DNA from 2 places in the Brevibacillus sp. NRS-1366 genome. Region 1 is predicted to be linked to the other one. Evidence: riboswitches for the same ligand, from Rfam matches in the RefSeq annotation. Region 1 holds a riboswitch; the other holds the start of a gene.

Region 1 (3,912 bases):
TAAGGCCGGGTCTACCTCTCGAATGCCTGTGAACGTGTTGCGCAGCATAGGCAATAGAGAATAGAGGAACAAGGCAACAATCGCAGGCAAGACACCAATCCCGAGCAGCGGAATCATGAGTCCCAGGAGCGCGAGACTAGGAATGGTCTGCAATATATTTACAAAGCCGATCACATATTTGTTCAGCTTTTCTGTCCGTGTCAGTATGATGCCTAGTGGAACCGCGATTAAAAAACCTGCAATAACAGCAGTCAAGGAAATGTAGGTATGCTCCCAAATCAAGGACAAGATTTGTTCATGTCTCTCCATTAAAAATTGAAAGAATTCACTCATTCCAACACCCCGCTTTTATGAAATACTCCACCGGGGGAGCGCATTTTTTGGACCTTGCACATGCAGCTCCTGGACTTTTCGCAGCCTCTTGACCCCGATAAAATCAGCTACAAAATCACTGGCAGGACGCTGAAGCAAACGGTTGGGCGTATCCAGCTGAGCGACAGAGCCGTTATTCATGATGCAGATTCGATCAGAAATCTTGATCGCCTCATCCATATCATGCGTCACGAAGACGATCGTTTTCTTGATTGTTCGCTGCAAACGGACAAGCTCATCCTGCAATTGTTCCCTGCTGATCGGGTCAAGTGCGCTGAAGGGTTCATCCATCAAAATAATCGGAGGATCTGCAGCCATCGCCCGAATGACACCCACCCGCTGCTGCTGCCCTCCGCTTAATTCCGCCGGATAGCGGTCCTTGAACACCTTTGGCTCCAGCCCTACCATGTACAGCAGCTCATCTACCTTTTTTTCGTACTGAGCTTTCTCCATTTTTTTGAGTTTTGGGACCAACGCTACATTTTGCCCAATGGTCATATGCGGAAATAACCCAATCTGCTGGATCACATAGCCAATATTGCGGCGCAGCTCCACGGGATCGGCTTTGGAGATATCCGCCCCGTTAACCTCAATCCTTCCAGCAGAGGGTTCAATCAGCCGATTAATCATCTTCATCGTTGTCGTCTTTCCACAACCGCTGGGACCGATTAGAACAAACAGTTCTCCTGCCTCGATCTGAAGATCCATTCCTTTGATAATGGATACATCCCCGATGCTCTTTTCCACGTTGTGAAAGGAAATCATTCGCAACACTCCTTCTTCATTCTTTATTTATGAACAGAAAAAAGTCGACACACCCCTTGCGTCAGAAAGGCCATTTCCGGACACAAGCAAATGAGTCGACTAATCTCGAACATACAAGTATAAGAAAATTAGCTTTATTCCATGCAGACTATTGCCCAAAGTGAGCTACAGTCTTTCGCACGCAAATAAGCGGATGGAAAGAATTTGTATGCAGATTCTGCTTTAGCCGACGAGGTTAGCTGACGGGTAGGATGGCAGGTAGCATCCCTTCTGTATGCACAGAATTAACCCCAAAAATGGTTCCCCCGTTTCCGCCTGAGACGGAACTAGGCCCGGTATGTAATTATTTGGCGATACAACAAGCTTATCATTTACTTAGCACAACAACAATTTTGAAAATTCGTGATATGAACCGTTCTCATGTGGTCAGAGCCAGTTTACCGTAATAACTGGTCCTATTCGTATGAATCCTTCCACATCCTGCCTTATGCTGGCAATTAGGTCCCCGATGATCCCTGTTTTATGTTCCCTTCTGACCTACCAGCTAGTGCAAAAGGTTTAGCAAAAATGTTAATGTCCCGACACTGATTACCGTCGTGACCAAGACACTGCTGGAGACAAATTGCGGCCGCATATTAAACTGAATCGCGTAAATCGCGGTCGTCGCGGCAGATGGCATCGCAGCCAAAATCACGATAACCTTTTGCAAAAGTGGATCAATCGGGAAGAACAAACAAATCAAATAGGCCAGCACAGGAGAAGCGACTAATCGGATTACACTCGCTGCGCTAAGGCCCTGCCACTCAAATGTACTCGCCGATACATTCGCCAGCTGCATACCGAGAATGAGCATAATGACAGGGATTGCCGCCTGTGCTACGAGGTCAATCGCCTGATAGTAGCTATCCGGGATGACCACATTCCATTGTTGGAGCAAAACTGCAAGCACGACAGCATAGTTGGACGGCTGCTTGAAAATAGCCTTGAATGCCGTACCGACCCCGCCGCCGCCTCTAGAGGCAAAATAAACGCCGAACACGCCCATGATGATGGAATGAAGCACCATGATCTGTACGGCATACGTAAACCCCGCATCGCCATAAGCAAAAAGAATGATCGGTGTCCCGTAATTCCCGCTGTTCATGAATGCCGTCGACAGCATCAGTGCGCTTTCCTGCTGCTTGTCATAGTGAAACCAGCGCGCTGTCAATAGTGTGATGAGGATCAGCGCACCTAACAGGAGCATCGAAATAATGACAATGTAAAATAATTGCAAATCGAGCTGTGTTTTATAAAACGTGCGAAAAACAAGTGCAGTCGTCAAAATGTAGATCGCCAGCGTAGAGATCGGCATGAGATCCAGCTTGAAAATGCGCTGTAAAATATAGCCGCTAAGAAAAATCAGCAAGACAGGAAAAATGACTTCTAGAAAAATCATAATGAATACCTACTTCCCTAAACATTCACTACCATGAATAGTATAGCAGAGGTACCCAGAAAAATGCGGAATTATCACACTACTGCCTATATTATCCGCCTTGCCTTCGATTCTTTCTTGGCACGCAAAAAATTGATTTGTCAGGCGGAATACGACAGGACTGAGCAGAAGAAGGGGTAACACCACCGACACGCTCCACCTCCCTGTATTCAAGCGTCCACAAAAGCTTTTGCAGCAAATGCAGCGTCAGGTCTCCGATCTCATCCAAGAAGATCGTTCCATTATGGCCCTCTCGAACTACTCGCTGGGAACTTAAAAACCGTTTTAAAAATTTCAGTTGATATGGAGTTAAAATTTTTTTAATATATATTAAATGAAGTATAAAATTCTATTAGAGGAAAGGAGGATGTCTATGATAACTAAGACATTTCAACACTTAATCAAGGAGAAATATCCAGATCTTTCTCCCGGACAAAAGAAGGTTGCAGAATTTTTAGTAACTTCCCTGGAGCAGAGCTCGCTTTATACGATTTCTCAGATTTCGCGTGAAGTCGGTGTCAGTGAAACAACTGTCATTCGTTTGGCCTATGCGCTGGGTTTAAACAGTTTTTCTGAGATGCAAAAAATGATTAGAGAAGAGATGCTTAGCTACAAATACCATTCTTCTCAATCGATTTCCATTTCTGAGAGGGAAGAAGTAAAGGATACCAATATATTTGCTCATTCTATCCAACACGAAAAAAGAATGTTGGATTATTTAGTTAACCAAGTAAGAGAAGAGGATATCTGGAAAACAGCAGAGCTATTGATAAAAGCTGACCGAGTCTTTGTTGGAGGCTTTCGTGAATCATATACTGCCGCTTACTGGCTATACTACACTTTAAATCAGCTTCGTGATCATGTCTTCGGTTCATCCCCGACCGGATACATTCCGGAAACATTGTGCAATTTTACAGAAAATTCGGTTGTGATATTATTTTCCCAGCCTCGCTACTCGAAAGAATCTCTCGTTTTGGCGGAACAAGCAATAAAACAAAAGGCTACCTTAATTGCAATGACAGACCGACCTTTATCACCAATCGGGCAACTTGCAACGATTACATTAACTATCGGAGAAAATACCGAGATTTTTTCAGATCACGTCTTGCCACACCTTAGTCTTTCACAATTAATTGTGATGGCTATGCACCAAAAAGATCAGGAAAATATTCGGGAACGACAGGAAAAACTCGAACAAATATACAACCACACAGGGATGTTTATAGAGTGAATAACAGCCGGTATTCCTATACTCTTAGGATACCGGCTGTTATTCATAAATATAGAGTCGTACAATT
Region 2 (3,912 bases), on a different contig from region 1:
GCTCTTCTGTGTCAAATGGCTTGGTAATGTAATCATCTGCCCCGATTTCAAAGCCGACGACCTTGTCCACCGCTTTTCCTTTCGCGGAAAGAAACAGGATCGGCAAATCCCACTCCCGGCGAATTTGCGAACAAAGCTCGTAGCCGCTCATATTGGGCATCATGATATCGAGCAAGATCAGATTCGGACGATGACCCTGGTTTAATAGTTTGAGCGCATCTTCGCCATTCTCGGCAGAGGACACCTGAAAGCCTTCGTTTTCCAATATATCTTCAAGCAGTTCAATAATCTCCAGATTGTCATCAACAATTAAGATGTGATCCTTCACCGGTATACCCCCAGTTACTTCTATTAATAAGGAAGTAAGTAATAAGTAAATTACGATTTACCCTTGTCTATCATAACATGCTTTGACCGGAAGAAGGCAAGTATACCCCGATTCATCAGCATATACTTATAAGTAAGGTCACCTCTTGACACCAGGTACTAAATTTCGTCAGAAAAAGCCAGAGACGCGAAGTCCCTGGCTCTTATTTTTTTGCCGAACTACTTTTGAGTTGCTTGATCTTCCGGCAACGATGCAGCTTGCACCGCTTTTTCCTTTTTCGGAGCTTCAGCCTTTGCTTCTAGAACAGGTGTGCTGACGCGCTTGGCACCAACATAACGCTTGCTCCAGTAGTAGGGATCGTTCAACTTGGTGTTGACGACTCCACGACCAGTTTCCGAGTGCACGAATGTGCCGTTCCCGATGTAGATGCCTACGTGTGAAATGCTGCGCCCATTTGTGTTGAAGAAGACAAGATCGCCTGGTTGAAGATCTTTCTTGGCAACTGTCTCTCCCACTTCATATTGAGCAGCAGAATTGTGCGGCAGCTCTACACCTAACGCATCAAATACGTAGCGTGTGAAACCGGAGCAGTCAAAGCCCTTTTTGGACATGCCCGACGATTTGTAAGGGACACCGTACAGATCGCTAACTACATCAGTTAGGGATGTACTCTCTGCAGCTTGTGCAGCGCCGGCCCCCATCGCCAGCAATCCAGCCATAAATAAAGATACTACCAACTTGCGCAAAAGAAACTGCTCCTCTCATTGAGCCTACGAGGTTAGCTGAAGGGTTCGGTCGAAAGGACTCCCTAGACTGCCGTGATACACAGCCATTCACCCCAAAAACATGGTTCCCCCGTTTCCGCCAGGCGGAACTCGGCTATTTTCGATGTTTTTTTACACGCATACTCAACAGAGATTCTACGGTTGTCCAATATTTCCTCTTTTTCGATGGTTTGTTCACAATTCCGCCACAATATTTTGTCTGATGGCGTAACGTTTTGGCTGGGAAATGTAAGCTCTCATTCGGCATAGTCCGCCCCATCAGCTCGTCCGATTTGGGCAGGAAACGTTCTCCGTCCAAGGACGGAGGGAAAAACCAACCGCTCGCCCGTTATGGGGAGCCTACGCTTGGGGATACAATAAAGCCATAAGGTCGACCTGCACCACATAAATGGCGATTGGAGGTAAGCAAAAGATGAGCGAACGGTCTGGAAAGATACTGCTCGGGCTGGTTCTGCTGCTGATTGGCGGCCTTGTTCTCTTGGACCAGTTGGGAATCGATAGCGGTGATTTGATTGGCGTGTTGATTCCCGTAGTAATCATGCTGTATGGGGCTCGCAAGGTAATGGGTAGCTCGGGGTCCCGCTTTTGGGGAGTACTCGTCTTCCTGTTCGGGCTACTAATGCTGTTTGGGAAACTACATCTGTTGTTTCACAGCATTCTAGCCATCGGGGTGATCTATTTAGGATATCGCCTCTTACGTCCCCAGCCTGAACCAAAAGAAGCACCCAAAGCTTGGGAGCGCCAGTGGGCAAAAGGAATTTTAAAGGAAGACTCGCTAGATGACTGGGAAAAAAGTGTGACTAGACGCCAGCCGTAAAGAACTTTTTGAACATGCACTGAAAAGATCTTTGTCGAATGAGCTTTTGGATGAAACTAAACGATGTGATATGATGAGGAGGAAATAAAAATGAGTATCTTTAGACGTTTGCGTGACTTGACAGTAGCTTCGGTGAATGATGCCTTGGATTCGATGGAAGACCCGGTAGTTATGCTGAACCAATACATGCGTGACATGGAAGTTGAAATCGGACAGGTGGAAGTGGCCGTAGCGCGTCAAGTTGCTTTGGAAAAGAAATTCCGCCAGCAATTGGATGAGGCCAACGCTCTCATCGAAAAACGGGATCGTCAGGTTAAGCTGGCTTTGACTGAGGGAGAAGACGAGCTTGCTCGCCGCGCTCTGGCAGACAAAAAGCAGTATGAAGGACGTGCAGCAGAATACGAAACCCTCTACTTGTCGGCTTCTGAGGCTGCCGCTCAAATGCGGGAAAAGCTTGCTGAGCTGAAAGAAGAGTTCTATAAAATGCGTGCGAAAAAGTTCACGTTGATGGCACGTGCCCAGGTAGCCCGTACGCAAAAACAGGTGAATCACGCGGTTGTCGGAATTGGCAACCAGACAGCAGGTCGTGGTTTTGCACGAATGGAAGAAAAAGTAATGCGCATGGAAGCAGAAGCGCAAATGAGTGGACAATGGCGAGGATCCAATGTGGGACATGGCTGGGAGAACGCTTTGTCAGAGCTGGAAAAAGACGATTTGGATATGGAACTCGCCAATATCAAAGCATCCTTGCAAGAGAAAAAAACACCGGTCCAGAAACCTGAGCAATCCTAATTGGACAGGAACTAGGGGACTGGGTGTAGAATAGAGTGTGGCAATTAGGCAGCCTGGATATCAGGCTGCTTTTCCCCTAGGAGGTACAATTCTTGGTAGACTTCTTGGTCTTTTTGCGACGGTTTATCGCTGAACCTGGACGCGTCGGCAGCGTTATTCCCAGCTCACGTTTTTTAAGCGCACGCATGCTCGGCGGCATCAATTGGGATTCAACTGACGTGATTCTGGAGCTGGGTCCTGGCACGGGTGCTTTTACTCACGCGATCTATCAAAACATACGTCCCGATACCCACTACGTGCTTGTGGAGCGCGATTCTCAGTTTCGGACGATGCTGCATTCCCGATTTCCCGATATACCGATCAGGGAGGAAGCAACGAGACTGAGAGAATACTTGGAGGAGCTAAATCTCAAACGGGCAGATGTGATCATATCTGGACTTCCTTTTGCGAACTTCCCGCAAGAGCTACGGACAGACATTTTAAATGAAGTACAATCCGTGCTGAAACCAGGCGGGCTGTTCATTACATTTCAATATTCGCTACAACTCCAAGCTGAGCTGCAGGCGCGTTTTTCCTGGGTTGAGACTAGCTTTACCCCTCTGAACATTCCACCTGCATTCATTTATACATGTCGTAACGGTCAGAGTGAAAACGATCGGCATGGGGCGTAAGAGAGGAGACTTCCGTGAAATTGTCCCGCTTGCATAAAATGTTGGCTGGTGTCCTGATCATTTTGACTGGGATTGGCCTTTTGTTAAATGGCATGGGTCTTATCAAGTTCGGTCTGTTCGATCTGTGGCCGATGCTCTTGGTCTACTTTGGCGTTCGCCTCTGGAGTCAGAGCAAGCGGATCGGCGGCGGCATTTTAATAAGCCTGGGAACGATCATCGCGCTTGAAATGTGGTTTGGCATCGGAATCGATGATTTGTTCCAATTAGCGGTGCCTCTGGTGTTTATCTACTTCGGCTTCCGTTTGATCCGGGGAAGAAAAGGGGAAAAAGCTTCGCGGATTGGTAAGATAACGTTGCCCAAAGAGCCCAATCAGGATGACCCCGGGTACCAGCCAGATTTAGAGTCGAATAATGGCGGGGAGCCTGGACCTAGGGCCGACAACAACTGGAACAAGTGGAGGCCACCTGGTACGACGAGGTCATCGGAGGAAGGAGCATCTTCCGCTAATCGGGACCGCA

What was found. Region 1 has a riboswitch for cyclic di-AMP ahead of ACIFQN_RS24835 (ABC transporter ATP-binding protein). Riboswitches for the same ligand answer to the same signal wherever they lie in the genome.
Region 2: linked by a shared signal. The riboswitch ahead of ACIFQN_RS33720 (C40 family peptidase) and the one ahead of ACIFQN_RS24835 (ABC transporter ATP-binding protein) in region 1 are both predicted to bind cyclic di-AMP.

What each region holds. Positions count from the first base shown of each region.
Region 1 covers NZ_JBITPN010000036.1:99,461-103,372, reverse strand. The annotation lists gene ACIFQN_RS24840 (ABC transporter permease) at 1-333, opposite strand, end outside; partial or broken gene ACIFQN_RS24835 (ABC transporter ATP-binding protein) at 412-1,137, opposite strand; cyclic di-AMP (ydaO/yuaA leader) riboswitch at 1,348-1,480, opposite strand; gene ACIFQN_RS24830 (AEC family transporter) at 1,682-2,575, opposite strand; gene ACIFQN_RS24825 (sigma 54-interacting transcriptional regulator) at 2,667-2,912, opposite strand; gene ACIFQN_RS24820 (MurR/RpiR family transcriptional regulator) at 2,988-3,845, shown strand.
Region 2 covers NZ_JBITPN010000061.1:60,767-64,678, forward strand. The annotation lists gene ACIFQN_RS33715 (response regulator transcription factor) at 1-328, opposite strand, end outside; gene ACIFQN_RS33720 (C40 family peptidase) at 547-1,074, opposite strand; cyclic di-AMP (ydaO/yuaA leader) riboswitch at 1,082-1,219, opposite strand; gene ACIFQN_RS33725 (LiaF transmembrane domain-containing protein) at 1,526-1,930, shown strand; gene ACIFQN_RS33730 (PspA/IM30 family protein) at 2,021-2,722, shown strand; gene ACIFQN_RS33735 (class I SAM-dependent methyltransferase) at 2,815-3,393, shown strand; gene liaF (cell wall-active antibiotics response protein LiaF) at 3,408-3,912, shown strand, end outside.